DNA from 3 places in the Alkalihalobacterium sp. APHAB7 genome. Region 1 is predicted to be linked to each of the others. Evidence: riboswitches for the same ligand, from Rfam matches in the RefSeq annotation. Region 1 holds a riboswitch; each other region holds the start of a gene.
The links. A riboswitch is a leader RNA that binds a small molecule or an ion and turns the genes downstream of it on or off. The one in region 1 is predicted to bind thiamine pyrophosphate.
Positions count from the first base shown of each region.

Region 2: it holds a riboswitch for thiamine pyrophosphate, as region 1 does, so the genes downstream of both, thiE (thiamine phosphate synthase) here and ACNSTQ_RS06910 (acetylornithine deacetylase) in region 1, are expected to answer to the same signal.
Region 3: it holds a riboswitch for thiamine pyrophosphate, as region 1 does, so the genes downstream of both, ACNSTQ_RS17650 (3-oxoacyl-ACP reductase) here and ACNSTQ_RS06910 (acetylornithine deacetylase) in region 1, are expected to answer to the same signal.

Region 1 is NZ_JBLWFS010000004.1:282,760-293,841, reverse strand. It holds gene aceA (isocitrate lyase) at 1-1,236, opposite strand, end outside; TPP riboswitch at 1,850-1,952, shown strand; gene ACNSTQ_RS06910 (acetylornithine deacetylase) at 2,087-3,379, shown strand; gene tenA (thiaminase II) at 3,665-4,345, shown strand; gene ACNSTQ_RS06900 (ABC transporter ATP-binding protein) at 4,335-5,111, shown strand; gene ACNSTQ_RS06895 (ABC transporter permease) at 5,108-5,860, shown strand; gene ACNSTQ_RS06890 (ABC transporter substrate-binding protein) at 5,857-6,897, shown strand; gene ACNSTQ_RS06885 (hypothetical protein) at 7,033-7,599, opposite strand; gene ACNSTQ_RS06880 (DUF2621 family protein) at 7,922-8,173, shown strand; gene ACNSTQ_RS06875 (MFS transporter) at 8,394-9,656, shown strand; gene ACNSTQ_RS06870 (HPr family phosphocarrier protein) at 9,659-10,057, opposite strand; gene ACNSTQ_RS06865 (glutaredoxin family protein) at 10,205-10,447, opposite strand; gene ACNSTQ_RS06860 (mechanosensitive ion channel family protein) at 10,706-11,082, opposite strand, start outside.
Region 2 is NZ_JBLWFS010000002.1:4,472-15,553, forward strand. It holds gene ACNSTQ_RS02335 (hypothetical protein) at 1-167, opposite strand, end outside; gene thiD (bifunctional hydroxymethylpyrimidine kinase/phosphomethylpyrimidine kinase) at 287-1,084, opposite strand; gene thiO (glycine oxidase ThiO) at 1,120-2,229, opposite strand; gene ACNSTQ_RS02350 (thiazole synthase) at 2,244-3,029, opposite strand; gene thiS (sulfur carrier protein ThiS) at 3,034-3,231, opposite strand; gene thiE (thiamine phosphate synthase) at 3,231-3,863, opposite strand; TPP riboswitch at 4,028-4,131, opposite strand; gene ACNSTQ_RS02365 (hypothetical protein) at 4,197-5,318, opposite strand; gene aspA (aspartate ammonia-lyase) at 5,467-6,882, opposite strand; gene ACNSTQ_RS02375 (ROK family glucokinase) at 7,021-7,983, opposite strand; gene ACNSTQ_RS02380 (YqgQ family protein) at 7,988-8,185, opposite strand; gene ACNSTQ_RS02385 (hypothetical protein) at 8,331-8,558, shown strand; gene ACNSTQ_RS02390 (hypothetical protein) at 8,555-9,067, opposite strand; gene ACNSTQ_RS02395 (YueI family protein) at 9,170-9,568, shown strand; gene ACNSTQ_RS02400 (spore germination protein) at 9,678-11,082, opposite strand, start outside.
Region 3 is NZ_JBLWFS010000022.1:36,296-47,377, forward strand. It holds gene ACNSTQ_RS17630 (diguanylate cyclase) at 1-1,560, shown strand, start outside; gene ACNSTQ_RS17635 (hypothetical protein) at 1,672-1,974, opposite strand; gene ACNSTQ_RS17640 (HD domain-containing phosphohydrolase) at 2,645-3,790, shown strand; gene ACNSTQ_RS17645 (peptidase) at 3,968-5,152, shown strand; TPP riboswitch at 5,413-5,523, shown strand; gene ACNSTQ_RS17650 (3-oxoacyl-ACP reductase) at 5,601-6,362, shown strand; gene ACNSTQ_RS17655 (MFS transporter) at 6,977-8,365, shown strand; gene ACNSTQ_RS17660 (hypothetical protein) at 8,793-9,131, shown strand; gene ACNSTQ_RS17665 (sulfite reductase subunit alpha) at 9,553-10,743, shown strand; gene ACNSTQ_RS17670 (staygreen family protein) at 10,861-11,082, opposite strand, start outside.

The DNA of each region.
Region 1 (11,082 bases):
AGTACCACCAGATACAGTTTGAGATACTTGGTCAAAGTAACCAGTACCAACTTCACGTTGGTGACGAGTAGCTGTGTAACCATGCTCTTCAGCAGCAAATTCAGCTTGTTGAAGCTCAGAGTAAGCACCCATACCACGAGTCTTATAGCCACGAGCAAGTTCAAACATGCTGTAGTTAAGAGAGTGGAAACCAGCAAGTGTAACGAATTGGAATTTGTATCCCATTTTACCAAGTTCTTGTTGGTAAGTTTCGATTGTATCTTTGTCAAGGTTAGCTTCCCAGTTGAATGAAGGCGAGCAGTTATATGCAAGCATTTTCCCAGGGAATTTTGCATGAATAGCATCAGCAAATTGCTTCGCTTCTTCAAGACTTGGTTTAGAAGTTTCGCACCAGATAAGGTCAGCATATGGAGCATAAGCAAGACCACGTGCAATTGCTTGGTCGATACCAGCATTTGTACGGAAGAAACCTTCTGGAGTACGCTCACCAGTAATGAATGGAGCATCTAATGGATCGATGTCGCTTGTAATTAAGTCAGCTGCATCAGCATCTGTACGAGCAATTACTAGTGTTGGTACACCAGAAACGTCTGCTGCAAGACGAGCTGATACTAAGTTACGTACAGCTGTTTGTGTAGGGATAAGTACCTTACCACCTAAGTGACCACATTTTTTCTCAGAAGCTAATTGGTCTTCAAAGTGAACACCAGACGCACCAGCTTCAATCATGCCTTTCATAAGTTCAAATACGTTTAGCTGTCCACCAAAACCAGCTTCAGCGTCAGCTACGATTGGTGCGAAATAATCAACTTCGCCTTCGCCTTCCATATGTTGAATTTGATCCGCACGTTGTAAAGAGTTGTTGATACGCTTAACAACTTGTGGTACTGAGTTTGCAGGATATAAACTTTGGTCAGGATACATGTGACCAGCAAGGTTAGCATCAGCAGCTACTTGCCATCCACTTAAGTAGATTGCTTTTAGTCCAGCTTTTACTTGTTGAACCGCTTGACCACCAGTAAGTGCACCAAGTGCATTTACATAAGGCTCTTCATTTACAAGCTTCCATAATTTTTGTGAACCTAAACGTGCTAATGTATGATCAATTTGAACAGAACCGCGTAAACGAACTACTTCTTCAGCTGAATAAGGACGTTCGATACCAGCCCAACGTGGGTCATTATCCCACTGCTCTTGTAATTTCTTAGCTTCTTCTTGAATGTTTACTTTTGCCATAATCTCCATCTCCCTTTTCTTCATTAAATTTTAATTATGATTGAGTTATTATATCTAGTTGACCAATGCTATGTAAGTTTCTGTATAGATTAATTGGTTACTAGTTGATCAAAAATCGTAGATAATAATATTTCTCAATCAATTGACCCCAACTTCTTTACTTCTTTTCTGTATTACTACAGTTTGTTGTTTACACTTTTATAATATAACAGATAAATAGAAAACTCAACCACTTTTTTCACTTTTTTTGATCTTTTATAAATAGTCGTAATATTCAATCTTTTAAACAAATAGTTAAGAATTTAATTTTCCTTAACTTCTTCTATTTCCTTACAATACCATTAACTTCAGACTATTTTCATAAAGTAGCGGAAAAATATTACTCAATTACCGAAGCCCATTCCATAAAAAAATAAAATTCAACTAACTAACATTCCCTTCATACTGGGAATTCTATATTAACTGTTACAAAAAAAGCAAAACTCATTAATCTGTTATGAAACAGGTATTTTCATAACTCTTATTGTTTCAGTACTTTCTGATTTTTCGGTTGAGTTTCTACTGTAAGTGTGTTAATTTTGTACACAGAGTAGCAAATTAAATCTTAATATGAAATATCTACTAGGGGTGCTTTTTATTAGCTGAGACTGGCAAATGCCTAAACCCTTGTACCTGATCTAGATAATACTAGCGGAGGGAAGTGGATAGTCAGGACAGCGAATAAGGCAATGTTAAAACATTTAATTCGTACTGACTATTCAACCACTTCCCTCTCAATCGGAAGTGGTTTTTTTATGCTATTTAGGAGTAGTATCAGTTTTTCATTCTATTATTGAAAGGAGTGCGTATTTTGAACAAAACATCTATTGATCTACTACTTCACCAGATTGATGAACGAAAAGAGGAACTTGTTGATCTAGCCAAAACATTAATTCGCTATCAAACACCAAGCCCGCCTGCTCGAAATACTGCTGATGCACAAGGATTTATTGCTACATATTTAAATGACATAGGGTTTTCGATTGATAAGTGGGATGTATATGAAGGTGATCCTAATGTAGTTGGGGTTCTAACTGGAACAAAATCTACGGAATACAACAGCCTCCTTATTAATGGTCATATTGATGTCGCTTCTGTTGAAGAAGGAGAACAATGGGAGCAAGACCCTTTCACCCCTGTTGTAAAAGATAATATCTTGTACGGTCGTGGAGCTGCTGATATGAAAGGAGGTCTCGCCGGGTCTTTATTTGCTATTAAGCTACTAAAAGAAGCTGGAGTTACCCTTTCTGGCGACCTTACCTTCCAGTCGGTTATTGGTGAAGAGGTTGGTGAAGCAGGAACACTTGAGTGTTGTAAAAAAGGGTATGATGCTGATTTCGCTGTCGTAGTCGATACAAGTGACTGCCAAATCCAAGGGCAAGGTGGAGTCATTACCGGCTGGATTACAATACAAAGTGCACAAACATTTCATGATGCAAACCGTCGCAGTATGATCCATGCAGGTGGTGGTTTATTTGGAGCAAGTGCCATTGAAAAAATGACAAAAATTATTGAAGGATTAAAAGATCTTGAGCAACATTGGGCAGTTACAAAGTCATTCCCTGGATTTCCTGCTGGAATGACAACGATTAATCCAGCCGTTATTGAAGGTGGCCGTCATGCTGCTTTCATAGCTGATCGATGCGCCTTATGGATTACGGTACATTTTTATCCAAATGAAAATCATGAAGAGATTGCAAAAGAAATTGAAGAACATATTCTTAATGTTGCAAAAGCTGATCCATGGCTTAGAGAGAACCTCCCAACATTTCGTTGGGGCGGCTCATCTATGATTGAGGACCGTGGCGAAATCTTCCCTTCTCTCGCAATTGATGAGAAGCACGAAGGCCTTCAAACATTAGCTCATGTTCATCAATCAGTTCTTCATGAAAAGGCTACAATTGGGATGTCTCCTACAGTAACAGATGGAGGCTGGCTTGGAGAAGAAGGTATTCCTACCGTTATTTATGGACCTGGAAAACTCGAGCATGCTCATGCCGTAAATGAACAACTTTCAATTGACCAACTCGTTCAATTTACAAAAGTAATGACTCAATTCATTTACGAATGGTGTAATACGAGAAAGGTGGAAGGCTCCCGTTAATCGGCGACAAGCGCTGGAAGAACAGCAATTCGTGTCCTGCTTTTGGACACGATTGATGGACTGAAGCGACCTCGAGCCGACGGAGCCTGAAACTAGACACGAAAGGTGGAAGGCTCCTGTAATCGGCGACAAGCGCTGGAGGAACAGCAAATCGTGTCCTGCTTTTGGACACGATTGATGGTCTGAAGCGACCTCGAGCCGATGGAGCCTGAAACTAGACAACGAAAGGTGGAAGTGCCTGATTAGCGGCTTATAAAAACGAAAATAGATAAGGAGTGGTTAAAAATGAAATTTACAGATCGCTTATACGAAAAAGCAAATCCAATTTGGAGAAAGAGCCATGACCATCCGTTTGTTCAAGGAATTGGCCATGGTACGTTAGATATTAAAAAGTTTAAGTTTTTTATGCAACAAGACTACTTGTACCTCATTGATTATGCACGTTTATTTGCACTAGGCAGTCTTAAAGGAACTGACCTTAAAACGATGTCAACCTTTGCAAAATTACTAGACTCTACATTAAATGTAGAAATGGATTTACATCGACAATACGCAAGTCGTCTCGGAATAAGTGAGGCAGAACTTGAAGCAACAAAAGCCGCTCCAACTACTCTAGCTTATAGTGGATATATGCTAAATGTTTCCCAACGCGGTTCATTAGCAGACCTCGTTGCAGCTGTCCTGCCGTGCACTTGGAGTTATTATGAGATTGGAACGGAGTTAAGTAAAATTCCTGGAGCACTTGAAAATGAAACATACGGTGAATGGGTAAAGATGTACGCCTCTGAAGAGTTTGGAGAATTAGCGGATTGGCTTATCACTTTAATGAATGAACTAGCAGAAGGAAGAACAGAAGCTGAACTAACCGCTCTTGAAGAAATTTTTCTAAATACAAGTCGCTATGAGTATATGTTCTGGGATATGTCTTACAACTTACAGATGTGGCCGACAGATGATGAGCAATAATGTCTTAACGTTTGACGATGTTTCCTTTTCCTATAAAGGAAAAAAGAAAGAAAAGGTAACACCCATTCTTGACCATTTATCTTTTACCATCCAAAGTGGCGAATTTGTAAGCTTATTAGGACCGAGTGGATCTGGCAAGAGCACCATTTTCAGATTAATAACAGGGCTGGAACAACCGACAAAAGGCTCGATATCGCTGTATGGAGAAGAGGAAATGAAACGCTTAGGCAAGGTCGGTTACATGCCCCAACAAGATATGCTTCTTGACTGGCGAAATATCCTTGATAATGCGTTTCTACCACTTGAAATTAATGGATTTACTAAAAAAGACAGAAAAGAACAGGTTTTGCAGTTACTTGAAGAATTCGGGCTCAAAGGCCATGAATATGACTTTCCCAATCAGCTGTCTGGGGGAATGAGACAACGAGTCTCTTTTTTACGAGCCATGCTTGGCGGGGGAAACCTGTTACTTCTCGATGAACCTTTTAGTGCACTCGATGCAGTAACACGTCTATCCATGCAAGAGTGGCTTCTAGATCAATGGGGTAAACTTGAAAAAACAGTCGTTTTTATTACTCACGATGTAGACGAAGCGTTATTTTTATCGGATCGAGTATTTCTTTTCTCGCAATCGCCACTGTCGACTTTTAAAGAAATACAAGTACCATTACCACGACCTAGGAAACTAGAAGACTTACTTTCACCGGAACTGGCAACAATTAAAAGTGAATTACTACATGAATTACGGCAGCAGGTGAAGCTATGAAACAATTAAAATATTATGCAAGTTCAGTCATTCTTTTACTCCTGCTGCTTCTTGGGTGGGAGATAGCTGCAAATCAGGTAAATAAGCCATTTATCCTGCCTTCACCCACATTAATTTTAGCTAAGATGGTTGAATTGCATGACGTTCTTTTTAAAGTCCATTTACTTGCAACTCTAGAAGTTGTACTGATTGGTCTGGTTATATCGATTGTATTTGGGGTTAGCTTAGCAGTGTGGATGAACATGAGTACACTCGCTGAAAAGACATTTTTTCCTATTGTGATTGCTTCGCAAACCATTCCCATTATTGCTCTAGCACCCATTTTCGTATTGTGGTTTGGTTATACCATTTGGAGTAAAGTCGTTGTTACCGTTCTTATTACATTCTTTCCAATAACGATTGGCGCATTTGATGGTCTTCGCTCCACGAGTAAAGATCATATCGATTTATTACGAACAATGGGAGCTAACCGCTGGCAAACTTTTTTTAAAATTCAAGTTCCAACTGCTCTGCCCTATTTCTTCTCTGGCTTAAAAGTAGCTGTTACTTTAAGCGTTATTGGAGCGGCAATCGGTGAATGGTTAGGAGCCAATGCAGGTTTAGGCTATTTTAGCCGCAGGATGATGACGCAATTTGATGGCGCTGGCGTTTTTGCCCCGATTGTCTGGTTATCAATTCTTGGCATTACCTTATTTTTAATCGTTAAAGCACTCGAAACCTATTTACTAAAATGGAGGAAAAAATCATGAAAAAACTATCAATGTTTGTACTTTCTCTTGCAACCGCTTTAAGCCTAGCAGCGTGTGGTGCGGATCAACAACAAGAAGAAAATGATGAAGCAACAGAAGGAGATACAACAGGTACAGTTGAAACAGAAGAATTAACGAGTATTGATATTATGCTTGATTGGTATCCAAATGCTGTCCATTCTTATTTATACGCGGCATTAGAAGAAGGTTACTTTGAAGAGGAAGGATTAGATGTAAAGATTGTTTTCCCTGCTAACCCAACAGACCCTATAAATCTGGCTGCTTCTGGCGGGGTGACTCTAGGGATTACATACCAACCTGACGTCATTATGGCTCGTACAAAAGATGTTCCAGTCGTTTCAGTAGCTGCTATCGTTCGGTCCCCTTTAAACCATATGATGGTCATGGCTGACAGTGACATTGAGTCACCAGCAGATTTAGAAGGCAAAACAGTTGGTTACCCGGGGATTCCTGTTAATGAACCGATTTTAAAAACAATGGTCGAAGCTGATGGCGGTGATTACGACCAAGTAAACATAATGGATGTTGGATTTGAACTAGGTTCTTCGATTGTAAGTGAGCGTGTAGATGCTGTGATCGGTACTTATATTAACCATGAATACCCTGTGTTAAAGCATCAAGGTCATGACATCCGTTATTTCAATCCGATAGATTACGGTGTTCCTTCATATTATGAGTTAGTAATTGTAACCAATGAAGATCATTTAGAAGAAAAACGTGAAGAGATTGAAGCATTCTGGCGTGCAGCTGTAAAAGGTTATGAGAAAATGAAAAACAATCCTGCAGAAAGTTTAGATATTTTATTTGCAAATCAAGACCAAGCCAACTTCCCACTTATTCGCGAAGTTGAAGATCAAAGCTTAGAAATTCTTCTTTCTAAAATGGAAACTGAAAATGAAAGTTTCGGAAGTCAAACAGTAGAATCATGGCAAGAAGTCATTGACTGGTTATTATCTGCTGGACTTATCGAAGATGCCCCTGAAGTAACTACCATTTTTGAAAATATTACTGAATAACGATCCAAAAAGCTGCACTATCGATGTGCAGCTTTTTCATTGTTCAAATATCTTTTAACTAGACTGTTTTCGTATACTTTGTTGCTTTTGCACCGCTTTGAGTGAAGAGCCTTTAACTAAGAACGTCAGGCAGTCCTATAATCGTTCTCTCAACCAAGTGAATAATATTTTTCCACCCTCTTCTTCAGCTTCAAATATAAGAGAATATTTATCTAAATAGTATTCGTACATCCACAATCCTTCCATTTCATTTCGTTCACTAACATCAGGGCTCCCTAATACTTCTTTTAACTTTGCTGCATCTAGCTCATACCCTTCTGTAGAGAGCGCAATGGCTACTAAGCGGTCCGTCTCAGGATTTATAAAAAAGGTAGCGTCATCATAGCGAAAAAACTCTCCCCCTTCATAAAACCCTGTATCCATTGCATCCCCTCTACCAGATAATATAGTCTCTTTAGTAGTCCCTAGTTGGAACTCAATATGATCGAGTTGCCCTTCAAATCCTTTTTCAATCCAGTCACTATTAATCAATTGTTTATCGGCAGCTAAGACCTTACCTACTTCGCTGCTCATTTCAATTGTCTTCTCAATATCGTAACCTCCATTGCTATTAGAGAATTGATGATTTACAAAATCAACCGAAAAAATAATCACAATCAAAAACAAGGTCACAAGTGATAATTTAAATGTAATTTGCTTCATAATCCGTACTCCTCCAATCTTAAAAAGTGAAATAAGCGTTCATTAAATTCCTCTTATTTAGGCTTTATTAAGCCTAATTTTAAGAGGTTAACTACCTAACTTTTTTAAATTCAAGTAAATAACGTTCTATGAAATTTATAGCTTGTCCATCTAACTGTTTGTTTACATGTTTACCCTATCTAATTTAAAAATATGCATAATTTTCATATGGGTTTAACCAGAGAAGAAGTATGGTTTGTAAATTAACAAATTGTGATAGGCACGCAATTATGTATATAATAGGTTTGAAAATAATATAGTTTTTTGAAAGGATTGAAACATAGTGAGTTGGAATGCTGAAGCAACATCTTTATTAGAAGAATTATTAGCACCAGTACCTGTATTTGTAAGACCAATGGCCAAAAAAGGCATAGAAGCAAAGATTAATGAATTAGCAAATGGTGAAGAAGTAACGAAAGACCATGTCATTCGTGGTTATATTTTAGCTTCTCCTGGTCCAATGCAAAAACGTGCTGTAGCTTTATTAAAAAGCAAAGATATTGACTTAACTCCATATGAAGATTTATTAAACTAAAGTATATAATTTAACTAGGGAGAGCGACCTGCTTCTCCCTTTTGTTATAAAGTATCTTTCGCTCTGGTTCATTTATAAGTATATAATTCCTCATTCTAATCGGATTCCCTTCTTCTCATCCAAATTATTACCAGAAACTTTTTTTCTCTATGTTTTTTCTGCAAATTCCCTTACAATAATTAGTATGAATTTTCAAAATAAATATTAAAGGTTGGTTATAATGAAGCAATCTTCTTTTCATAAAGGATGGTTCATGCTCATCCTCATCGTTCTCAGTGTATTAGCTTGCCTTGGCTTTGGCCGTTTTTCATTTGGAGCAATTCTTCCATTTATGAAGGAGGGTTTAATGTTAGATTATCGGGAGACAGGGTTAATCGCTTCATCCATTTTTTTAGGCTATCTAGTTGCAGTCCTTCTTTCTGGTTTTTTTGTCATAAAATTCACAGCTAAAAAGGTCATTGTTGTTTCACTAATTGTCATTGCAATAGGTATGATGATTACAGCAAATGCTCCTTACTTTTTAATAGCCTACATTGGATGCTTTCTAACAGGGCTTGGGACTGGTGGATCCTACGTTCCATCATTAGGTCTTATCAGTCAATGGTTTTCACCTAAAAAAAGAGGAATGGCTATGGGGACAGCTATGGCTGGCTCAGGTATTGGAATGGTATTTAGCGGATTTGTAGTTCCTGCTTTAGTTGTTATCAATATAGATCAGGGCTGGCGCTTAAGCTGGTATTTACTTGCCTTTCTAGTCATTATCATAGCCCTTATTAATTGGATATTCTTAAAAAATAAACCTGAGGATGTCGGACTACACCCCATAGGAGCAACTGACAGTCGGTTATCACAAGTTCAACCATCTGAACCATCAGTTGCTAAACCTAAAAATGTATATCGCAACAAAACACTTTGGTTTATTGGATCGATCTACTTTTTATGGGGAGTAAGTTACTTAATTTTTTCAACATTCCTTGTAGACTACTTAATTACAGACGTACAATTTACGAGTCAACAGGCTGGAAACTTCTTTGCAGCAGCAGGGATCGCTAGCATCATTAGCGGATTTGTATGGGGAAGTATTTCAGATAAAGTTGGGAGAATGGTCGCATTAATGATTGTGTTTTTTACGCAATTCTTTATGTTAATGGGTCTTAGTTTTTCCACAGACAGCTTTTTCATTTTTATGCAAGTTATTATTTACGGTTCAACACTTTGGGGTGTCCCGACCATAATGAATGCAAGTGTAGGTGACTATATTGACGCCAAATACATTCCAGTCGCAATGGGCTTTGTAACGATATTTTTTAGTGCTGGACAGCTCGTTTCTCCAATAGTAACAGGTGTTCTAATCGATTATACTAATTCTTATTTGAGCGCTCACCTTTTATCAGCAATTACATGTTTTATTTGTGGGATTGGTTGCTACGTTCTATTTTATACAGAACGAAAAAAGGCTACTCTTTTAGAACTAGAATTATAATTTTAGATCTCTTTTTTACCTGACTTTAAATACGATTGAGCTACTGAACGAACAGAAGAATTCCATAACGAAATCGAGTGGCACATGGCTTCTTGAACGTTTTCAGCTCCCGCTTCCTCCCAGTAGCTCAACGTTGTTTCTCCGTGAATTTCATTTACAAACTTCTCCCAAAATTGCAGCACCTTCTCAACATCTTCACCTTCAACCGAAATCATATATGACTCTCCAATTTTCGTCATTAACATAAACGACATTAAACCTAGCATACTCTTTCCGTTGCATTGATGACTTTTCGTTTGAAAGTACATCTTGCTGGCAAAACGTTCATTTGCTGTTACAAGTTCTATAACTTTTCTTACGGTAAACCCTTTTGGAAAGACCAATTCTTTTTCAATCTTCATAATACTCCCTCCACATCCGTTATATTGAGAGCAATTATAATAATAAACCAACCGATCTAACTACAATTATGTTACATTTGATAACACGAAAAATGAGACATTCACAAATCTAATTACCTTATAGTAATACTTATGAAGTTTCCACTTTTACCTTTCTTCTAGAGGCAAACCTAGTGCCTTTCTAAATTTTTTCTCTTGGAATCCTAGAATTAACTTCCCATTAATCAATGTTGCTGGTGTACCTATAATCTTTTTTTCTTTTAATTGATCATAATATTCTTTTTCGACGGATACATTTCTTTCTTCATATTCGATCCCCCACTCTTGTAACGCCGTTTTAACCTTCTCGCAATAAGGACAACCTTTACTTGAATACACAATAACTTCCATTTACTACCCCTCCAGTTTTTAAATTGTTTATTTTTATAATCTAATTGGCCTAGAAAAAACTTCATGAGTAAGTAACATTATATTGAAATCCAGGACTTTAATATTGTCTTTTTTATGATATCATGGACAATTGCACGGAAAGTTAGGAAATCAAGAATTAAATCGCACAAATTATTAATCGTAAAAATATGGGTACCAGGTACCTTTAGTTCACTAAAGTACAAAGAGAGGCTGACCTAATGTCAGCCTCTTGATTTGCTAGCTTTCTGTAGTAACTTCTTTACCTTTTGTTTCCTTCTCTACTGTTTCAACATATAAAGAACGACTTGGGTAGGCAATAGATGCTCCTTCTTCTTCTAAAATCTCCATTATCTTTAAATTGATATCTTCTTTTACTTCTAAATACTCGCTCCAAATCGTTGTTTTCGTATAAAAATAAATAAACACATCTAAGCTGCTCTCATTAAATTTATCAAAACGAACCATGATCGTTTCAGGGTGAACCTCTTCATGATTTTCGATTAGTTCATTTATACGGTCGACACATTTACGCATCTGTTGTCTAGTTGTTTGATAAGTTAAACCTAGGTTAAACATAATTCTACGTTTACCCATGTTACTAAAGTTTTCTATTT
Region 2 (11,082 bases), on a different contig from region 1:
GTATGCTTACTACCGTGTGAATCAGCCTCTACAACAAAAGAAACGACAGTGTCTAATTCTTCATTTGTGAGTTGACCAGACGTATTTAAATAATGATAACCTCCATAAAAAATAAATCCCATTAATAGGAGCGGTAATATGATAACAGCAGCATTCCCTCTAAACATAAACAACCACCTTAACATTAATATATACCCTGTTATTGTCTCTAAGTTTTTATTATTTGTCTATTGTTTCCTAAGAATTTTAAAGGCTGACCACGGATATCCTCCTGATCAGCCTTAAGTTATTTATTTAATCGATACGCAGCATGATTAGTTGGGCCAATTCCTTTGCCGATCGATAAAGAATGAGCAATTGCTGCACTGATAAATTGTTTTGCAGTTTTCACAGCAACTGTTATTTCATCGCCTTTGGCAAGTTGGGCTGCAATAGCGGCTGCAAATGTACACCCTGTTCCATGAGTATTTTTCGTACTCACCCGTTCCGCTTCTAAAAGAGTAATATTTTCTCCATCGTACAAGATATCCGTAGATTTCTCATCCCCTTGTAAATGCCCACCTTTTAATACAACGTACTTCGGTCCGAGTTCATGTAACTTTTTAGCAGCGCTCTCCATTCCTTCTAACGTTGTCATTTCATCAACACCTAATATTTTAGCCGCTTCAGGTAGATTAGGTGTAATAACAGTTGCTAGCGGAAGCAGCTTAGTAACAAGAGCTTCGACTGCGGCATCTTGTAATAAGGATGCACCGCCTTTTGCAATCATTACAGGATCTACTACAATGTTGTTTACATGGTAATGTTCTAGCTTATGTGCAACAAGCTCAATAATTTCAGCCGAAAATAACATTCCTGTTTTAACTGAATCTGTACCCATATCAGATAGTACAGCATCAAGTTGGGCCTCTATAGCGGCTATAGATTGTGGAAACACCCCATGCACACCTAATGTATTTTGCGCGGTTATCGCTGTAATTACGCTAGTACCAAATGCACCTAATTCTTGAAATGTCTTTAAATCAGCTTGTATGCCCGCTCCGCCACCACTGTCGGAGCCTGCTATTGTTAGTGCAATGTTCATCACTTTTCACCTTCCTAGATTGTTGTCTCCCGTTTTTAACTAAATCGCTCTGGAGAAAACGAATTCAGCGGTACAATCTCCTGTTTTTTATCAAGAAGATCCGCAACGATATGAGCAGTTACTGGGCTTAATAGTATTCCATTCCGGTAATGTCCAGCCGCAAAAATAATCTCTGGTGTATTCGATAACGGACCGATTAAAGGATAACCATCTTGTGTAGCTGGCCTTAAACCAGCCCACGTATGAAACGGTACTTCACCCTCAAGAAACGGCAACACGTTCTTATTCCAATTCGTTAATCTACGAATACCTTTTTCAGTCACCGTTGTATTAAATCCAGCAATATCTTCCGACGCCCCATTAACAAGCGTACCATTAGCTTTAGGAACTAAATACCCTTGACTTGTATAAATGATATGGTTCACTTTTCCTACTGGGATATTGTAGGCACATATCTGACCTCTAATCGGATACACTGGAATGTTCAAGTCCAATACGGTTTCTAATTCTTTTGCCCAGGCACCATTACTAACTACTAAGCGGTCACCCAAAAATGTTCGTCCATCTTTTGCAACCATCGTTATTTCAGACTGCCAACTATGCAATGTAACTTCTTCAAGGTAATCATAAATCTTTACACCTAATTTACGACAGCCCTCCTCTAAAGCTTTTACATAATCTGGTGCATATACATGACTCTCTTCAGGATAATACATCGCCGCAATCATATCTTTGGAAAGTTCTTTTTCTAATTTAAATAAGTCCTCACCATATAGAATTTCTGCTTTAGCGCCAAACTGTCCTTGCCACTGCTGTCTCGTTTCAAGCGCTAAAAGATCTGCTTCATGATAAACACAATGTAAACTTCCTGAGTTCGTGTATTCAAAATCCATTCCCGAAACTTCTTTTACATCTTTTTGCCATTTCGGATATAGTTTTAAGCTCTCAAGACAAAGTCTAAAAAAATCATCAGGGTCTTCGCCTATCTCAGAAAATGGAGCAAGCATTCCAGCTGCTGCTCCTGAAGCCTGTCCACCACAAGCTACCTTTTCTAAAACAACCACTTCATGTCCACGTCTTTGACATTCAAAAGCAGTTGCAAGTCCGATAATACCCCCACCTAGTACAACAATCCGTTCTCCCATTTGCATCACTCTTTCTATTTCAAGATCAATGACTCGTAGGCGCTGCTTGCTGTTGCATAGCGTTTTTGCGGAATTCGACCAGCTAAATAGGACATTCGACCAGCTTCAATAGCATATCGCATTGCAGTCGCCATCTTAACTGGATCCTTTGCTTTTGCAACAGGTGTATTCATTAATACACCGTCAACACCAAGTTCCATCGCTTGAACAATATCTTTCGCAGAGCCTAGCCCAGCATCTACAATAATCGGTACATTAGCCTCTTCAACGATTAACGATATATTATAAGGGTTTAAAATTCCTAGCCCTGTTCCAATTGGTGCACCACCAGGCATAACAGCCGCAGCACCCGCTTCCTCTAATCTTTTACATAATACAGGATCATCTGAAGTATAAGGAAGGACAACAAATCCTTCGTTGGCAAGAACTTCTGTTGCCTTTAAAGTTTCAATTGGATCAGGTAGTAATGTTTTCTCATTGACACTGATCTCAATCTTAATCCAGTCACTTAGACCACTTGCTTTTGCTAAACGCGCAATACGTATCGCCTCTTCAGCTGTTTTCGCTCCTGATGTATTAGGCAAGTACGTAAATGTTTGTCCTTCTAAATGTTGTAATATTGCATCTTCATCAGGTGCTTCTAAATTAACTCGCCTAATCGCAAACGTCAGTACTTCTGAACCGGATGCTTTAATCGCCTCATTTTGTACAAAAGGATTAGGATAACGTCCTGTTCCAATAAAAAATCGAGAAGATAACTCTTTTCCACCGATGATTAATTTGTCTTTGCTGTTGTTCATATGATCATCCTCCTCCAACAAAATGGACTAACTCAATTTTCATTCCTGACTCAACGACGGTAGTCTCCCAGTTACTTCGATCAATGATTTCTCCATTCACTTCAGTAACAACTAAATTTTGTTCAAGCCCATAATGTTTAACAATTTCTGCTAGTGTACTTACTTCTAATTCTACCGTTTCACCATTCACATAAAGTTCCATTATGATTTCACCTTTTGGTTAATTTTTTCAATAAACTGTTGACATACAGATGAAACATCTTCTGCCCCTACAATTTCACTAATCGCACAAATACGTGCAGCCCCTGCCTCTATCACTTGATCGACGTTATGAAGCTTAATTCCACCAATAGCTACAAAAGGTATCGTAATTTCCTTTACTACTTGACGAATATAGTCCGTCGTAACGGGGTCCACTACATCTACTTTACTGTTTGTATGAAAAATCGGTCCTACCCCAATATAATCAGCACCCGCTCGTTCAGCTTCCCGAGCCTCTTCAATCGCATGGGTAGAAAGGCCAATAATCTTGTTCTCTCCAACGATTTTTCTTGCCTCTTCTATCGGTAAATCATCTTGCCCAATATGAATTCCATCGGCATCCACAGCGAGCGCTACATCAATATGATCGTTTACAATAAATGTTACCCCATATTTTTGGGTTAACTCTCGTAATTGCTTTGCTTTTTCAAAAACAACCTTTTTTGAATTTGTTTTATCGCGTAATTGTATAATGTCTGATCCACCTATAATAGCTTGTTCCATTACCGTTACTAAATCCCGATCCGGGTGAAATTCTTCACCAGTAATCGTATAAAGTTTAAAATCTTTCATTTCTTGATGTCTCCTTTCACTGTTTAAAGTATTATGTCTTTGTAAATTAACAGATCTACTTTGCTTAAGACAAAGCAAAATTATCAATACCGCAGAAACGCTTTTAAAACACACTAAAAATAAAACCGCAATCCAACGACGGATTACGGTTAGATATTGATGTCTAATCAATTCTTCGACTTTCCTACGCTGGGATTACCAGATCAGGTTCGAGGGTAAAAGAATGTCCTTTTTCTCAGCCTGGTTACAGGCACCCCTAGTCACACTATTAAATTTTCTCTTTTTCATTATGACATATTTTTTATAGATTACAACTGAAAAGAACAAGGTCATTTACTCGATTAGAGAATGAATGGTTTTATTAGATAGATCAATTAACCACTCAAATTGGTTCCCGTATAACATCAAGCTTCCATCTGGAGACAAATTAATCGGAGCTTGTAGACCCACATCCACAATCTTCTCCTCAGTACCTGTTTCAACGTTAAATTGAGTTAATTCAAATGGTTCGTCGTAATCCAAAAAATCGCCACTATACATCGGTTTTAAATAATAAAAGGAGTGCTTATTATCATCATATTGATGGAACGGTATCCACCACTGCTCTGAATACGTATTTAACGTTGGTATCTCAAGTTGTGCTACCAAATTTTTATCGTGATAAAAATGATAAATGGATTGCTCAGCATCCAATGAATCGACTGAGATTGTGACAAGAACATTTTCACCGAATGTAAAAAATGCGATGACTTCCTCTAAAATTTCTTCTGTCGTTTTTGTCACCAGATTGTGTTTATAGATTGGAGCAAAAAAGCTTGGAGCAAACGAAGACCATTCTAGAAAGGCAACTTCATCTTTAGTTAGCCACTGAAAATACGTTTTATCAAGGTTAAGCTGGGCTAATCTTCCTTCGCTAAGATTTAATTGGTACACATCAAATTCCCAGTCGGGAAGAAATGAAATGATTATGAGTTCATCAGAATTGTAAGGACTCCAAAAGAGAGAATATTCTTCACCAATGTCACTTAATTTGTAAACCATCTGTCCTTCTGCATTAATAAAGTAAAGCGGAGAGCTTAAATCGTAAGTCGAAGTCTGAATGGCAAAATATGAGTGGTCATAGTTTGCTTCTACGGAGAAAATGGGTTCTTCTATCTGAAAAAAATCACTAATTTCACCTGTTTTCAGATTCATTTTGTTTATGTAAGAAATTGCGTTTTCGTCTTTTAATAAAAGAATCGTATCACTATCATACCATTCACTGATTTCAACAAAGCTGTATGGATTTACTTGAAGTGGTATTTTTAATTGTGTTACCGATAACAAATCTAATTTCTTTTCAATTAAATTGAGATTTTTTTGAGGGTGGTCTAAAACGACTTCATCTTTCGTAGTACATCCAACACTAAGTATCATAAGGAAGGTTATTACGAAAAACAGAGATTTACTTTTCATTTGAACCTCCGTTTAAAACTTCATATTTCTTGTTATTACCGACTAAGAGCAATCTACATTATTACATGTTTCATAAAGATGCTCAATAAAATAAGCATCTGTCCATAATTTTGACATAAAAAGGGTGCGAATGCACCCTTTACCTATTTTAATTATATAAAAACTTAGCTCCAGCTATTCCTGGGTTAGTCATTTCTTTTGGATCTAAAATTTCATTTAGTTCTTCTTCAGAAAGAATTCCTCGCTCGATACAAATTTCACGCACAGGGCGATCCGTCTGAATGGCTTCTTTAGCAATTCTACTTGCTGATTCATACCCTACATGCGGATTGATTGCTGTAATAATTCCTACACTTCTCTCCACCATATCTCTACACTTTTCAATATTAGCCGTTATTCCTTCGATTGTATATTGCCTAAACACTTTAATTCCATTTTGCAAGATGGATAGCGATTGTAACAAATTAAAAACTAGAACGGGTTCCATCACGTTCAATTCTAACTGTCCCGCTTCAGAAGCAAGACTTATCGTATGATCATTTCCAATGACTTGAAAAGAAATTTGATTAATCACTTCACACATAACCGGATTTACTTTCCCTGGCATTATAGATGAACCAGGTTGTCTTGCTGGTAAGTTAATTTCGTTTAAGCCTGTTCTTGGCCCAGAACTCATCAAACGTAAGTCATTTGCCATTTTCGATAAATTTATCGCTAGTATTTTTAAGGCGCTTGATAATTCGGTATAGGCATCCGTATTTTGAGTAGCATCAACTAAATCGTCTGCAGTTTCAAATGGTAACTGTGTAATGTCGGCTAAGTACTTGGCCACTTTTTGTATATATTCAGGTAATGCATTTAAACCTGTTCCGACTGCAGTCGCTCCCATATTTATTTGATATAATTCACTTAATGATCCGTTCAAACGTCGAAGATCTCTCGTAATTACACGCCGGTAGGCACCGAACTCTTGACCAAGCCTGATGGGTACAGCATCCTGAAGGTGGGTACGTCCCATTTTTATCACGTCATCAAACTCCTGTTCTTTCTCTGATAGAGCCTGAATTAAATCTTCTAATTGCTGCGTTAAGCCTTTTGCCAAATTCAAACAAGCAATATGAATGGCTGTTGGAAAGGCATCATTTGTAGACTGTGCCATATTCACGTGAGTATTCGGGCTGACTTTTAAGTACTCCCCTTTTTTCCCACCTAGAAACTCAATGGCTCGATTGGCAATAACTTCATTTGCATTCATATTAAAAGATGTTCCGGCTCCTCCTTGAATGGCATCCACGATAAAATGGTCGTTCAGTTTTCCTGCAATAACTTCCTCGGCTGCCTCAACAATAGCATCAGCGATTTGTGGATTTAAAGCACCTACATCTCGGTTTGCAATGGCTGCAGCTTTTTTTACAAACCCAAATGCTTTAATTAACTCTTCATGAGGTGGATATCCTGTAATTGGAAAGTTTTCTTTGGCTCGCATCGTTTGTATTCCATAATAAGCATCAGCCGGAACCTCCTTCTCACCAATTAAATCACGTTCAACTCGATGTTTCTCCATGTAAAATTCCCCTTTTATAATCTATATTAAATTTAGTTTTCTATCTGCAGTACATTTCAATGCACCTTTTTTCTTAATGGTTAATATTATTATATGTTAGCGTTCATTTGTCGTTAATAATGTTTAAACAAACTTAGTCTAATTTTTTGTTTTAGCTAACCATGCTCCACCGATAACGCCTGCATCGTTTCCTAAAGTAGCGGTAACGATCGATACCCCTTCTACAACACGAGGTAATGCAAACTTCTGAAAGGCTTTTTCTAATGGTTGTAATAAGGTTAGGCCTGCCTTTGAAACACCACCGCCAATCACAATCTTTTCAGGATTCAAAGCATTCGCTAAATTTGCAAGTGCAAAGCCCAAGTAATATGTAACCTTTTCTATAACTTTGATCGCACATTCATCTTGCTTATCAGCACAAGCAAACACTAATTTCGCCGTCATGTTGCCGGCTTTCGCATATTCACTAGCTAAAAGACTATTTGGATATTCAATTACAAATTCCTTTGCGATTCGTGCAATTCCTGTTGCAGAACTTACGGTTTCCAGACAGCCTGTTTTCCCGCAATTGCAATGATAACCACCTTCTGGTACTGCTGTGATATGACCGATTTCTCCAGCCATTCCATTAACACCATGAAGGATATTACCATTAGCCACTATTCCCCCGCCAACTCCAGTACCTAAAGTTACGCACAATAAGTTTTTCGCACCATCACCAGCACCGCGCCACATTTCACCAAGAGCAGCGATATTGGCATCATTATCAACAATTACCGGAAGCCCTGTATCCATTTCTAAGCGATCCTTTAAGTGGAAATCTTTCCAGCCTATGTTAACAGCTTGATAAATGTATCCTGTTTCCATATTAATGAAACCTGGTGCACCCATACCAATCGAATCTAACCGGCTTTTCGTTTCTCCTAAATGTTCTAATGAGCCATCAATCCATTTAGCAATATCCGTTGTAATTTCGGTGCCGCCATTTGCCGTATTTGTCGGGACTTCTCCTTGATACACAATGTCACCATACGGATCGATAAAAGCTAGTTTAATCGTTGTTCCTCCAAGATCTACACCTACATACCACTTTGTAGTCATGTCATCAACCTTTCTGTTCTTCACGTTGTTCTTTTTTCAGTATAAGCAAAGCTTCTTGAAATAATTGTTTATCAAGCATGCCAAACTCATACATCTCGCGGATTTCCTCCTCCATCATAAGAGCGTCAACATGACGATTTTTTGTATAAATAAAAGTTCCATACTTTTTTAATAATTGCTGAACATCATAAAATGTCCTCATTTGTATTCACCTACCCCACCTCATTATAACAACTCCATTCTAATCAACAAGTATTTCAATATACAATTGTTTAATAATTTGTCACATAAAAAAGCCCTTATTTGTTCTAACATAAAGAGAGAACATTTATAAGGGGGATTTACCTATGGATAGCTTTACTTTTTTTATATTAGGACTACTCGTCTTAGTAAGTGCTGCAATTATTTCTGTTATTTGTATTGTTAAAAAGAAATCATTTATTTTTCCTGTGATACTACTAGCTGTTGGATTTATTTTAGGGTTTATCGGTTTGTTTAATATGGAGGATCAAGAACGCGATTATTATTCGATAGGAATAATTACAGAAACGTTAATTGGTGGAAAATTCTTTTAAAAGATTTTAAAGATCGCAAGCAACGCGAGGTACACTAATGGTAAAAAGGAAGTATATTCAACACGCCAGATTTTCTGTAATACTTCATATTGAATAAGTTGTCCTATAAGAATGGCAAAATAAAAAAAGCCGATTGATACGAAGTGAAGCCAAATACTTGCTTCGCGAATATTCCACTCAATACCAAATAAAAAAAATAGTAAAAACAAAACACCCCATATTACTCGAGACTGCTGATGAAAATATCCCATCATCGGATGAAAGTTAATAAATGCGAGTACAATGGTCGCTAAAACGACAAGTCCGACTAAGATTTCTATAAATTGAAGAGCAATCACTTTTTCAAATAAACGGCCAACTACGATACCGATATAGACTGCAAAAGCAAAAAACAGCGTAACTAAAAAAACCTGCAGTCTAGTTGGCATCATTCGTTTTGATATCATTAATCCACCAATACTAAACCCTATAGCAATCGTATAAAACATCCCGATTAAGGAACTTATCATAATTTTTCCTCCTTCTAAAAAAGTGAAACAAGCTACTATTATCATCTATATGTATTAATAAGGTGAATAAGACACTAAAGAAAAAAAGGAGTCCAAGACATCATGGAAGACAAATTAAAAGACATTATTAACCGAGGACTTTACGGTAATCCAGAAATTAGACCTGAAGAACGAAATATCTTTCTTACAACTATTATTGAACGAGTTCACCTTGCTCTAACAAAGAAACAAGTCATACATCAAGGCATGTATGACGAAGCAGTAAGACTATTACAAAATGAACAAAACATCCACCTGTATATCAACGGAAATTTATCTTATCAGCTGTATTCCAATTATGTAAAAGAAGCAAACAAACATCATGTCCCATTTACAGTTGTGAATGCTAATCAAACTACACCGATTGGACTTGTACTTGCGACCGAATTTCAAGCGATTAATAAACCGGAAATTTTTATTAAAGATGAATTCTATGAAATGGATTTCAATTTAAAAATTTAAATTTGATGTTCAACTAGCGGTAATTCGCTACACGTCAGAATACAAAAGAAGTAAGCTAGACATAGCTTACTTCTTTTTGTTTATACTTTTCGACATACCCTATAAACCTTTAACGATCAGGGTCGAGCGGATGTATAGCTGGTGGTCTTCGATTTTTTAGCGGGATTGGAGAACGTAATAGAACATCTTTAAAGCCTTTTAATGAAAATGGGAGGAAAGGCCAAAGATAAGGCGTTTGAAAGCCTTTCATATTGACTAATAGTAGAATAAACAAGACGATACCCACTAAATAACCAGCTAGACCGAATATTGCTGTACTAATTAGCAAGAGTACTCTAATTAAACGATTAGCGAGACTTAATTCATAGCTTGGTGTCGCAAATGAACCAACTGCTGCAACCGCTAAATATAAGACGACTTCTGGAGAAAACCATCCTACTTCAATGGCAACTTCACCAATTAAGATGGCAGCGACTAAACCGAGCGCGGTAGCAAGGGCACTCGGTGTATGAATGGCTGCCATCCTCAACATCTCTATTCCAATTTCCGCTAATAGAAACTGAACATAGATAGGGACCTGCCCTTCATCATTTGGCCCTATATAAGCAAGCATCTCGGGCAGCATATGCTGGTTCGTTGCAAATAGATACCAAAGCGGCAATAAGAAGATGGAAGCCCATACGGCTGCAAAACGTACTCCTCTTAAGGCAATGCCAATAATTGGCTTCTGACGATATTCTTCCGCATGTTGTAAGTGATGCCAGAATGTTGTAGGCGTTATCATAACACTTGGTGAGCCATCAACCATTATGACAACATGCCCTTCAAATAGATGGGCTGCAACTACGTCTGGACGCTCTGAATACCGTACCATTGGATAAGGATTATAGTGTCGACCGAAAATAAATTCCTCTATTGTTTTATCACCCATCGGTAATCCATCTGTATCAATTTTATCTAATGATTGACTAATTTTATCTACAACTTGAGGATCAGCTATATCTTCTATGTATGCTATACATAAATCGGTTTTGGAACGGCGACCGACCCGCTTATATTGAATTCTTAAGGTTCGGTCACGAACTCTTCTACGAGTCAAAGCTGCATTTTCAACTAACGTTTCAACATAACCATCTTTAGCCCCGCGAATGACTTGTTCTGTATCAGGTTCCTCAGGTCCCCTGACAGGGTAGGTTCTCGTATCAACTAATATGATTTTATCCAAACCATCTACTACTAGAGCTGCTTGTCCAGCTAGTACGTCATCGACTATTGCATCTAAATCTTCATTTGTATCAATCTCTACATAGGGAATTTTCGTTTGTGTTAACGTCTTTAAAGGGTTTTCTAATAGCTCTTCTGGTTTTAGCACTATAAGTTCACGCTGAATCTGAGTTAAAGAGAAATCTTTTGCAAAGCCATCCACAACAAAAAGAGCCATCCGGACTTCTGCATATTCTAAATCGAGGTGTATAATATCAAAACTTTTATCAACACCAAGAGCTTCTTTTAAA
Region 3 (11,082 bases), on a different contig from region 1:
ACATTGCTAATTAGTCTTATTACTACATCTTTTCTATTAACCAGTGTTATCTTATTGTTTGCATCTTATCAGTCCGAGAAGCGGTCATTGATAGATACCTATTTATCTTTAAATTATTCAAAGTCAGAGAAAATAAGCAGTTCTGTTGACTCGCTGTTTAAGTCAATGAAGATTAACTTGCAAGAGATCAGCTACTTTCTTTCAACTAACCCTCAGATGACAGACGAAGAGATTCAAGAATTTCTTGAACTTTTAAAGAAAAGCAGTAGATATTTTAATTCACTCGCATGGGTAGATGAAACAGGTGTCATTCAAAATATAGCACCTATCAGTGTTGGGTTAAAAGGGGAAGCGGTTACAGGCATGACGAAAGAGGTAGTTGATACGAAAGTACCTATGTTAACACCTCCTTATATCGCACCGTCAGGACGAATGTTAGTATTATTGAGTGAACCTTTCTTTGATAGTGAAGGAAATTACAAAGGCATTATTGGGGGAACGGTCTATCTGCAAGAACCGAACGTTCTAAATGAAATTCTAGGGAACGACTTTATCGATAGTAATGGATCTTATTACTATGTCGTTGGACCAGAAGGAAAGTTACTATTTCATCCTGACGTTAATCGCATTGGAGACGATGTGAGGGAAAATACAGTAGTTTCTAAGTTATTACAAGGAAAAAGCGGCAAGGAGCAGGTTGTCAATACGAAAGGTGTCCCTATGTATGCCGCTTACAACTATATTCCTGAAATAAGTTGGGGAGTCGTCCAACAAACACCTGTTTCTTTTGTTAATGAATTATTAAAAAATCACATTCAAAATTTGATCTATACTGTACTATTCCCTTTTATTGTAATATTGGTAATATCTTTAATTTTTGCTAGAAAACTTGCTAAACCATTTATTGAGTTGGCCGACATCGTCAACCAACTTGGTTCTGAAAAAGACGTACAGGTATCTGTTCCTGAATCTCATTGGAATCGAGAAGCAGACCTTTTAACTCAAAGTGTAAAAATGGCTATAGAAGCCGTTCAACAAAATAATAAAAAACTTGTGGAAGAAGCCATGACAGACACACTTACTGACTTACCAAATCGACGAAAGTTTAATGAAGTTATGACGAGATTGGTGAATGACGGACAACCCTTTTCACTAGTGTTAATTGATATTGATCATTTTAAATCAATCAATGATACTTATGGACATCTACAAGGGGATGAAGTTTTAAAATACTTATCGAACACGGTTCAAGCTCTTATTCGTAAACAAGATCATTTCTTTCGATTTGGAGGAGAAGAGTTTGTTTTATTACTTCCGAGTACTACTTCAAAGGAAGCTCTTATCGTTGCAGAAAAAGTTCGAACTAAACTGGAGAATACAAACACACCTGTAGGAATACCAATTACTGTTTCTTTGGGGATATCAGAATTCCCATTCCACACAAATTCGTTGGATGATTTGTTTTTATTTGCAGATAAAGCTTTATATCAATCAAAATCTAGTGGTAGAAACAGGACAATGATTTGGTCACCGAATGACGAATTGCGTAATAGTGTCTGAAGAGTGGGTTGCATTGCATTAAGTAAAGAGAAGAGACAAGAAAAACACCTATCCGTATGTGTGATAGGTGTTTTGTATGCGTTATATACCAACTAATCATACGTAAAAAGCTTATAAAACCGAAAAATTAATTCTTGGCTCGGATTGAATGATCAGTTTCCCGTCTTTTTCTTCGAGTGCCAAGCGATAAATGTTCGGGGTACCTGAAATAGTAATGTCGACGACGGGCTGTGCGTTATGGTTTTGGGCAGTCCTAATCCTGTATTTTAAATAAGCATGTGTTCCGTTTCGAACGCGGCGACGAATTTTTTGATGTTTTTCTTCACAGAACAAGGCTTCATGTAAGTTTTCATTAGTTAATTCTTGTCCAATTAACGATGCTAATCGTTCGTGAATATCAGATTTTTTTATCATTCCTATATTTCCTTTCATTTATATAGATCTCATTATTACCAACAAGAACGGTTGGAGGTTCTTACTTCTAGGCTGTTTTCGTAAACTTTGTTGCTTTTGGACCGTTTTTTGAAAATAAAATAGCCTTTTCAAGACAAATTGATTTGTCTGAACGGCTGTTTTATTTTCAAAAGCTTCACGCATAGCGTGAAGAGCCAAGCATTCGCTTGGCTTACGGTCCAAAAGCACGGAGCAACAATCTTTGTAAAAAGAGCCTACTTCTATTGTATACAAAGAATTCCGAGACGCAATCATAATGAAAAAAATTTAAACGTAGTTAATTAAACCCTTGATTATTTGACTTGTAAAGTCCTATTAAAACAGCATTTAACAGTTTTGCTAGTCCAATAGGTTGAAGAGGAATAATTTTTCAATAACACCTTTAACTATCCCCACTAAATTTATCCTATTTATGGGATATAAAGGTATAAATTGTGGACCAAAGACATATCGACTTACTCAATTTCCAATTTTATAAGACAATAGTAACAATCAAAAATAGGTATTAATATCATAGTGAAAAACTACTAATTATTGTAGTATTAAAATAGCGTAAAAACTCGACTTATGAAATAATTGGTAGAATCTGATAGATATTTGTCGCAGTAGTAATTGTAGTTAGGAGTTAGTGATGCATAATCAAATTAGATTAAATGAAGAGCAACAAACCATTAAGTGGTTTTTATTGCTATTTTATATCATTTTGTTTTCTTACGATATTATTTATTATTTTTTTATGAGAGCAGAGCCAGGATTACCTAGTGAAGGTTTAGGATATTGGTTTCATATTATCATGATTGGACTATTACCAATAGCGATTTATCAATTAAAAAAAAATAAACCTGAAACGATCAAATACGTTTATTTTTTTACTTTTTCAATTTTAACAATTTTTAACGACATCATCATTTATTGGGACAACCCAAATTCGTATAGTAGCGGGAACATAGTCGAACTCATGATTATATTGTTTTCTCCTATTTTTGTAAATAAGTTATATTTTATACTCGTTTCATTAGGTACTATTGTGCGTTTAAGTATTGTGGGCTTAGTGATCCAAGACCTTGCTGTGATGCAGCCGATGCTAATTGTAGTGGTTTTAGCCTTAATAGCTTTCATTCTTCTCAATCGTTTTATTAGTTATTTATCAGCTCTTAAGAACTCCTATGATAAACAGTTAGAGGGGATTGTAAAAGGAATTATTTCAACTCTAGAGCTGAAGGATCCTTACACTAGAGGCCACAGTGAAAGAGTAGCCGATTATGCCATGTCCTTAGCTAAAGAAACAGGGAAATTCAAAACAGATGAACTGAAAACATTTTATAATGTATGTTTGTTGCATGACATCGGTAAAATCCATATACCTGACTCCATACTAATGAAGCCAGGTAGACTCACTGAAGAAGAATTTGAAATGATTAAGACCCATCCGGCTGTTGGAGCTCAAGCTGTTAAACACGTTAACGGAGTAGCCGAACACCTTGATGTGATTAAGTATCATCATGAACGTTGGGATGGGAAGGGTTATCCAGAACAATTACAAGGTGCGAACATACCATTATTAGCTAGAATTACATCAGTAGCCGATGCCTTTGATGCGATGACTTCTTCTAGATCTTACCGTTCAGCATTGCCGGTTAGCGAAGCCTATAAAAGAATAGTGGATGGGAAAGGCTCTCAGTTTGATCCTCAGTTAGTAGAGTTATTTGAAAAAGTTTATCCTTCTTGGTGTGACTATCATAAAAACTACCCATGGCAAGACACGAAAGTAGAATGATTTAATTATACAGAGAAAAGGAGGTGACAAACTATGAAAATTCGTAAACTAAAAAAGATCAAATTAACTTGCTGGTGGTGCACGTATTTTGGACGTTAATTAATGATGATATTTTATTAAAAAGGATGCTAGAAACATTTGGCATCCTTATTTATTTTATAGAAGGAAGGCACGAACATGAAGCTATCACTTCAAACGAAACTGACCTTACATTCGTTAACTATTCGTAAAGATAAAAAACATTATATAGTCGAAGAAGTGACATCAGGCGAGTTCTATGAGATGCCGCAAGTTTGTATTGATGCAATTGAACAGATTAATCAAGGGGTTTTACTAGAACAAATTGAAATCGAGCTCAAGCAAAGGTACCCGGAAGAAACGGTTGATCTGGTTGATTTTGCCGAACAACTTTTGGAATTACAGTTAATAAAAGAAGTAGACGGGGTAACGGTTGAAGTGAAGAAGAGCCGTCCAGTAGAGTCGGGGTTTACATGGATTCCCTCGAGTGTTGGACGTGTCTTTTTTAACCGTTTCTCGAATAAATTGTATGTTGGTTTACTCGCTGTTAACGTCTTATTTTTAATTGTTAACCCGCAATCCTTTCCTAGTTATAAGGACATCTTTTTATTTGAAACGGTCATGCCAAGTTTGTTGTTATGGATGGGTGTTTCTTTGGTGCTTGTTTTGATCCATGAATTTGGACATATTTTAGCGGTTCGCTCATATGATTTACCCGCAAAACTCGGGATCGGACACCGACTATTTTTTGTTGTATTTGAAACGGATTTAACACCTGCATGGAAGCTCGCACCGAAACAAAGAAATAGATTGTACTTTGGCGGATTATGCTTTGATCAGTTGATGCTTTTTATCGCCTTAAGTCTGCAGCTCTTTTTCGGTGTGAATCACGGTTTGATTGCGGGAATTTTAGGGCTTGTCGTACTTGATATCTTCATTCGCACGATCTATCAATGTTGTTTTTACATGAAAACGGATTTATATTATGTGTTTGAAAATTGCACAGGTTGTTACAATGTGATGGAAAATGGGAGAAAGCTGTTAAGTCAGTGGTTGCCGTGGATCAAAAGCCCACCGGCGACGGAAACGTTTGCTGGCGAAGAGAAAACGGTGAAGCTGTATTCTATTTTTTTTGTAACGGGGATCTTATTAACTTGCAGTTTATTTCTCTTTTATTTTATTCCGCAAACAATCTACGCTTTTACGAAAATACTTCCAGGCTTTCTCCAACCGATTAGCGATCCTGTCTTTTGGGATGCAGCCGTTTTTGTTGGACAATTCGTGTTGATCCTCGGGTTATTGCTGTATTCGTGGATTAAAAATCGTGCGGAGGATGCGGTATAGGAATCAGAAGCACTGTTATACGATTTAATCAAAATTATGCCGATATATTGTAAGTTGCGCCGATAAAACTAAAGTTACGCCGATTTATCGTGAATTGCGCCGATAAAAGCAAAGTTACGCCGATTTATCGTGAATTTTTGCGGGGATATATTAAAAGTTACACCGATACTCATAAAAATTCTATTAAATGATACAAACATTTGAATTGATTTATATTTGATCAAGTTATAAAATAGATTAGAAAGATTTACCAAGAGAATATGCTCTACTAGGGGAGCCTGTCGTTCAGGCTGAGAAAAAAGGAACAGACTTTTTGACCCTCAGGACCTGATCTGGATGATACCAGCGTAGGGAAGTAGTTGAGTTTGAACTATGACTAGGTCCATATTTTTGACCTGGTTTTTTTGCATGCAGTTCTAGACTTTTTACATAAAATGGAGGGATTGTTATGGAATTAAGCAAACAAACGGTATTAATAACAGGAGCAAGTCGTGGAGTAGGAGCTGCATTGGCTAAAGCTTTTGTAAATGAAGGCGCAAATGTCGTAGTGAACTATTTTCAAAGTAAAGAAAAGGCAGAGGACTTGGCCCAGACATTAGGTGAAAAAGCGATCGCTATTCAAGCCGATGTAAGAGATAAGGATCAGGTCAATACAATGGTAGCTCAAGCAAAAGAATATTTTAACACGCCGGTTACAACGATCGTAAACAATGCGTTAATCGATTTTCAATTCAATCCTGTAGCTCAGAAAAATGCGTTTGAACTTCAGTGGGAGAATTTTAATACCCAGTTTGAGGGAAGTGTGAAGGGCTCACTAAATACGGTGCAGGCGTGTTTAGCCGACATGAAGGAAATTGGGTTTGGTCGTATTGTGAATGTAGGGACCAACTTAGTACAAAACCCAGTGGTTGCCTACCATGAGTACACAACCGGGAAGGCTGCACTCCTCGGATTTACGCGCAATTTGGCAAAAGAACTAGGGCAATACGGGATTACAGTCAATATGATCTCCGGTGGGCTTTTAAAAGAAACGGATGCTAGCAGCGTCACAACGGAAGAAGTGTTTGGTATCATTCAAGCTACAACGCCATTACAAAAAGTAACGACACCTGAAGAATTTGCTGAAACCGCTTTGTTCTTTGCATCCCCGTGGGCACGAGCAGTAACAGGCCAGAACTTAGTCGTTGATGGTGGATTGGTGATGGACTGATTCACCATCTACAGTCAATTATATGGGGAAATGAACAACAATTAGTCATAATTAGTTAAGATTGATTACAACCAATATCATTAATAGGAAAGTATCGTTTTACTTTAGAAATAGACTTTGCTAATTCAGCAAAGTTTATTTTTGCTTTTGGACCGTAAGCCAAGCGAATGCTTGGCTCTTCACGCATAGCGTGAAGCTTTTGAAAAGAAAATCGGTCCAAAAGCAACAAAGTTTACGAAAACAGCCTTTAATAAAAAATAGCTCATATATTACTACTAGAATCGTTAGTTCAGCACTATTCGACAAAGTTACTCATTGAATGATTACTCATTCATGTTATAATCAATATTATCTAAATATTTTAAATAATTTCAATTATGTATACAGACTTACAGAATATTTTAATCACTTCTACTACATATTAAACTCACTAAAAAGATAGAAATAATTAAGATTAATACGAACTCTTACTGAAAATAATAAATGTGGAGCGGTATGGTCGTGTTATTTTTTGGTTTCTATACAGGACGTTTTTCATTCTGGGAGTTGACTTTGCGAGCAGAGGATTAATAAATCAACGAATGTAAGCGTATACACAAAAGGGAGGATCTATCATGGCTTTGCCAGCAAAACAAGAAACAGTTGTTGAAACACCCCTGCAGCAAGAGAGACCGGCACATAATGAGATGTTATTTTACGGAATGGGCTTTTTTGGAATTATTTTAATATGGACTATGGTTGGGACATTTTTAACATTCTATTATACCGATGTGGTTGGAATTTCGGCTGGTGTCGTTGGTACACTCATGTTAGTTGCGCGTCTGTTAGATGGTTTTACGGACGTTGGTATGGGCGCGCTAGTGGACCGAACGAAGTCTAAGTATGGAAAGGCTCGTCCGTGGATTTTATGGTTGGCGATTCCATTTGCGGTTTCGGGGGTTCTGTTATTCTCCGTACCAGAACTTAGTACGACTGGAAAAATCGTTTATGCGTATGTGACTTATTTTCTTCTCATTTTAATGTACACAGCAATTTCAATTCCTTATAAAACACTACTTGGATTAATGACACAAGATCAAAAAGGGCGTACGTTAGTCAATGTGTATACAGGTGTATTTACTTTGTTGGCTACGATCCTTGTCATGACATTAGCTCAACCGATCGCTAGTAGTATCGGTGGAAATTTAGGATGGACCGTTGTTGCATTCGGTATTGGTGTCATCATCATCGTAAACTGTTTACTCGCTTTCAGCAAAACAAAAGAACGAGTCGATATTGAAACGACCGCTCAGCCTAAAGAGAAAATCCCATTTAAAACTGAATTTAAAGCATTACTTAGTAATAAATATTGGGTCATCATAACTCTTTATTGTGTAATCGCTTATACATTAAATGCTCTTTTATCCGGTGCAGGTATCTTTTATGCTCAATATATTTTAGGTAGTGCAGGATACTTTTCTTTAATTGCTCTTACTTTATTTTTACCGACGATCGTTGGTTTCTTCTTTGTCGGTCGTTTGATTGCACGTTTTGGTAAACGAAATATTGCTATCTTTGTGACGTGTGTGGCAGCTTTTGGTTCTGTCATCAAGTTAATAGACCCTAACAACCTTTCTATCTTTTTAATAGGGAACACAGTTCAAGGTTTTGCACTCTTACCGATCATCACATTCTTATACGCGATGATTAATGACACGACAGAGTACGGTGAGTGGAAGTCAGGCTTTAGAACAGCTGGATTAGTGAATAGTGCAGCAAGTTTTGGAATGAAAGTTGGCGCGGGTATTGGTGGAGCGCTCATTGGTTGGTTATTAGCGTTCGGTGGTTATGTTGGAACACTGGCAGAACAATCGGCCTCCGCAGAAATGATGATTTTGGTCTTAAATATTTACTTGCCACTATTTTTAACTATATTACAACTCATTTTCTTATGGATGTATAAACTCGATAAACTGTACCCGACAATTGTTGCAGAGATTAACGAGAGAAAAGCGTTAAAGTAGTTTTTCATATAACGGGTAAGGCAGTTAAAGTGGAAATAAATCATGTAACTAAAGGACGTTGTTTCATCGTTGTATTCTTTTGTAGAATAACAGTTGATGAAACAACGTTTTTTTGTATAAGGCTCTTTTCACAAAGATTGTTGCTCCGTGCTTTTGGACCGTAAGTCAAGCGAATACTTGGCTCTTCACGCTATGCGTGAAGCTTTTGAAAATAAAATAGCCGTTTATTTTTAAAAAACGGTCCAAAAGCAACATTTTACAAAACAGCCTTGTAAAAATAGAAAAGCCTGACGCTAATGACTTTATCTGTTTATCGACAGTAACACTTTTTGTCCAGTATGAGTAAGCAAAGTATAGTCAAGAATTAAAAGTAATGCGATAATAAAGGCCAGAGAATGTTAGGGAATTCATAAAGAGGTGTCTGGTTGTGAGTGTAATTTTATATGATTTATTTCTAGTAATGTTCGGTCTTATTCTTGGGATCATTGTGAAAGACCCGCTACTGAAGCTATTTACGGGCAAGTATAAGGAAGAAGCACGCCAGAAAAAAAGGGTCAAACTGTTAGTGTACATCCGGAAACACGGTGCGAAAGTAGGGCCGACTACGGATGAACTCGCACAGAAGGTATTTTCCAACAAAGTAGATATTGAAACCGTGAAGCAGTTATTAAAAGATATCGAAGACACGGGTTTGATTAAGAGGATCGCCCATAAAGGCCAAGATGACTTGCAAACAAGATGGGTGTTTACGGAGAAAAAGTATTAATTAAACAAGAAGTTAAACAACTGGAGCAATGTATGATGGAAGCCGATAAGTCGCACAATATAAGTGAATAGTTCAAGATTATAATGTTCAAATGTTAAATACTTTATACCATTATAAATTAAAGTACGAGGATTATCACATTCTAGTTAAAATTATCCAAAGTTTTTTTCAAAAAGTGATAAAAAACACAACTATTATTTCTAATATATGCTATCCTCTTTATGTAAGAATTATTCAGAAGATATAGTTCAACAAATCACATTTAAACGCTGCTTATCATTATATATAGTAAAACCCTTTTTCTTAAAGAAAATCTCAAATTTAACCGCATTAGGTATAATAATGGTAGAATTAAATGGAAGCAGTATTTTAAATACTATAGATAAAAATGCAATCGTTTTATTAACAATGAGAGGTGAGTATGATGCAACAAACAAAAGAAAAAATCTCTGAACCAAAGAAAGAAAACAATGAGGTGGTAAAAGTTTATTCTCGAACTAATCCATTTCAAGCGAAAGTCCTCGAAAATAAAAATTTAAACGGAGCTGGCTCTAGTAAGGAAACACGTCACATCGAGTTATCTTTAGATGGATCGGGCCTTTCATATGAACCTGGTGATTGCTTGGGAATTCTCCCAGAAAATGATCCAGAGCTAGTTGCAGAACTTCTTCAAGAATTAAAAGCAGATGGGAACGAATCTGTAACGATAAATAAACAAGGCGATCAACTTTCATTGAAAGAAGCGTTAACGACGTATTTTGAAATAACATTATTAACTAAAAAAGTAGTACAGCAAGCAGCTGAGCTAACGGAAAATAAGGAATTAAAAAACCTTGTGTTACCTGAAAATGTAAGTCAATTAAAAGAATATATGGAAGGTCGCGATTTATTAGATCTTTTACGCGATTTCGGTCCGTGGAAAGCTTCTCCACAAGACATCGTGACACTTTTAAGAAAAATGCCACCGCGCTTGTACTCAATTGCAAGTAGCTTTGCTGCGCATCCAGGTCAAGTACACCTTACGATTGGTGCAGTACGCTACACAACTCACGGCCGTGAACGTAAAGGTGTATGCTCGGTTCAATGTTCGGAACGTCTTCATGAAGGAGATACATTACCTGTTTTTGTACAGCAAAATAAGCACTTTAACCTGCCAGCTTCTGAAGATACAGATATTATTATGGTTGGTCCTGGTACGGGAATTGCACCTTTCCGCTCATTTATTGAAGAACGAGCAGTGAACAAAGGAACAGGGCGCTCTTGGTTATTCTTTGGAGATCAGCATTCATCTACGGACTTCCTTTACCAAGATGAATTAGAACAGTATCAAAAAGATGGTGTACTCACAAAGTTAGACGCAGCATTTTCTCGCGATACCGAGCAAAAAGTGTATGTTCAGCACAAGATGATGGAACACAGCAAAGAATTATTTGAATGGTTAGAGAACGGTGCATACTTCTACGTTTGTGGAGATAAGCAATACATGGCAAAAGACGTACACAACACACTAATTGATATTATTGAAAAAGAAGGAAAAATGAACCGCGAGTCAGCTGAGGAATATCTAAGCGATATACAAAAGCTGAAACGTTACCAGCGTGACGTTTATTAAAAAATAGTCTATGGTGAATTTCACCTGTTGGTGTTAAAACAAATAATTATTCAAGGTACGCTGTTACTAATCGGAATATACGAGGTGGCATCGTACCTTTTCAATTTTTATCACGATTCATTTCCAGTAGTTGAAAATTCTCATGTTAATCTGCTTGAAAATCTGCCTAGGCGTTCCATAATAAACCCTCTGCCTAAATTGAGGATATACTGAATCATAGTATATATAGATTGGAGCATCTAGTAAGCTCGGATGGTTAGCAAAGAATGCTCGGTCCCCGTATATCATACCTTTAAGTGCTGTCATCATCTCTTTTTGGAAGATCGTAAATCGAACTCT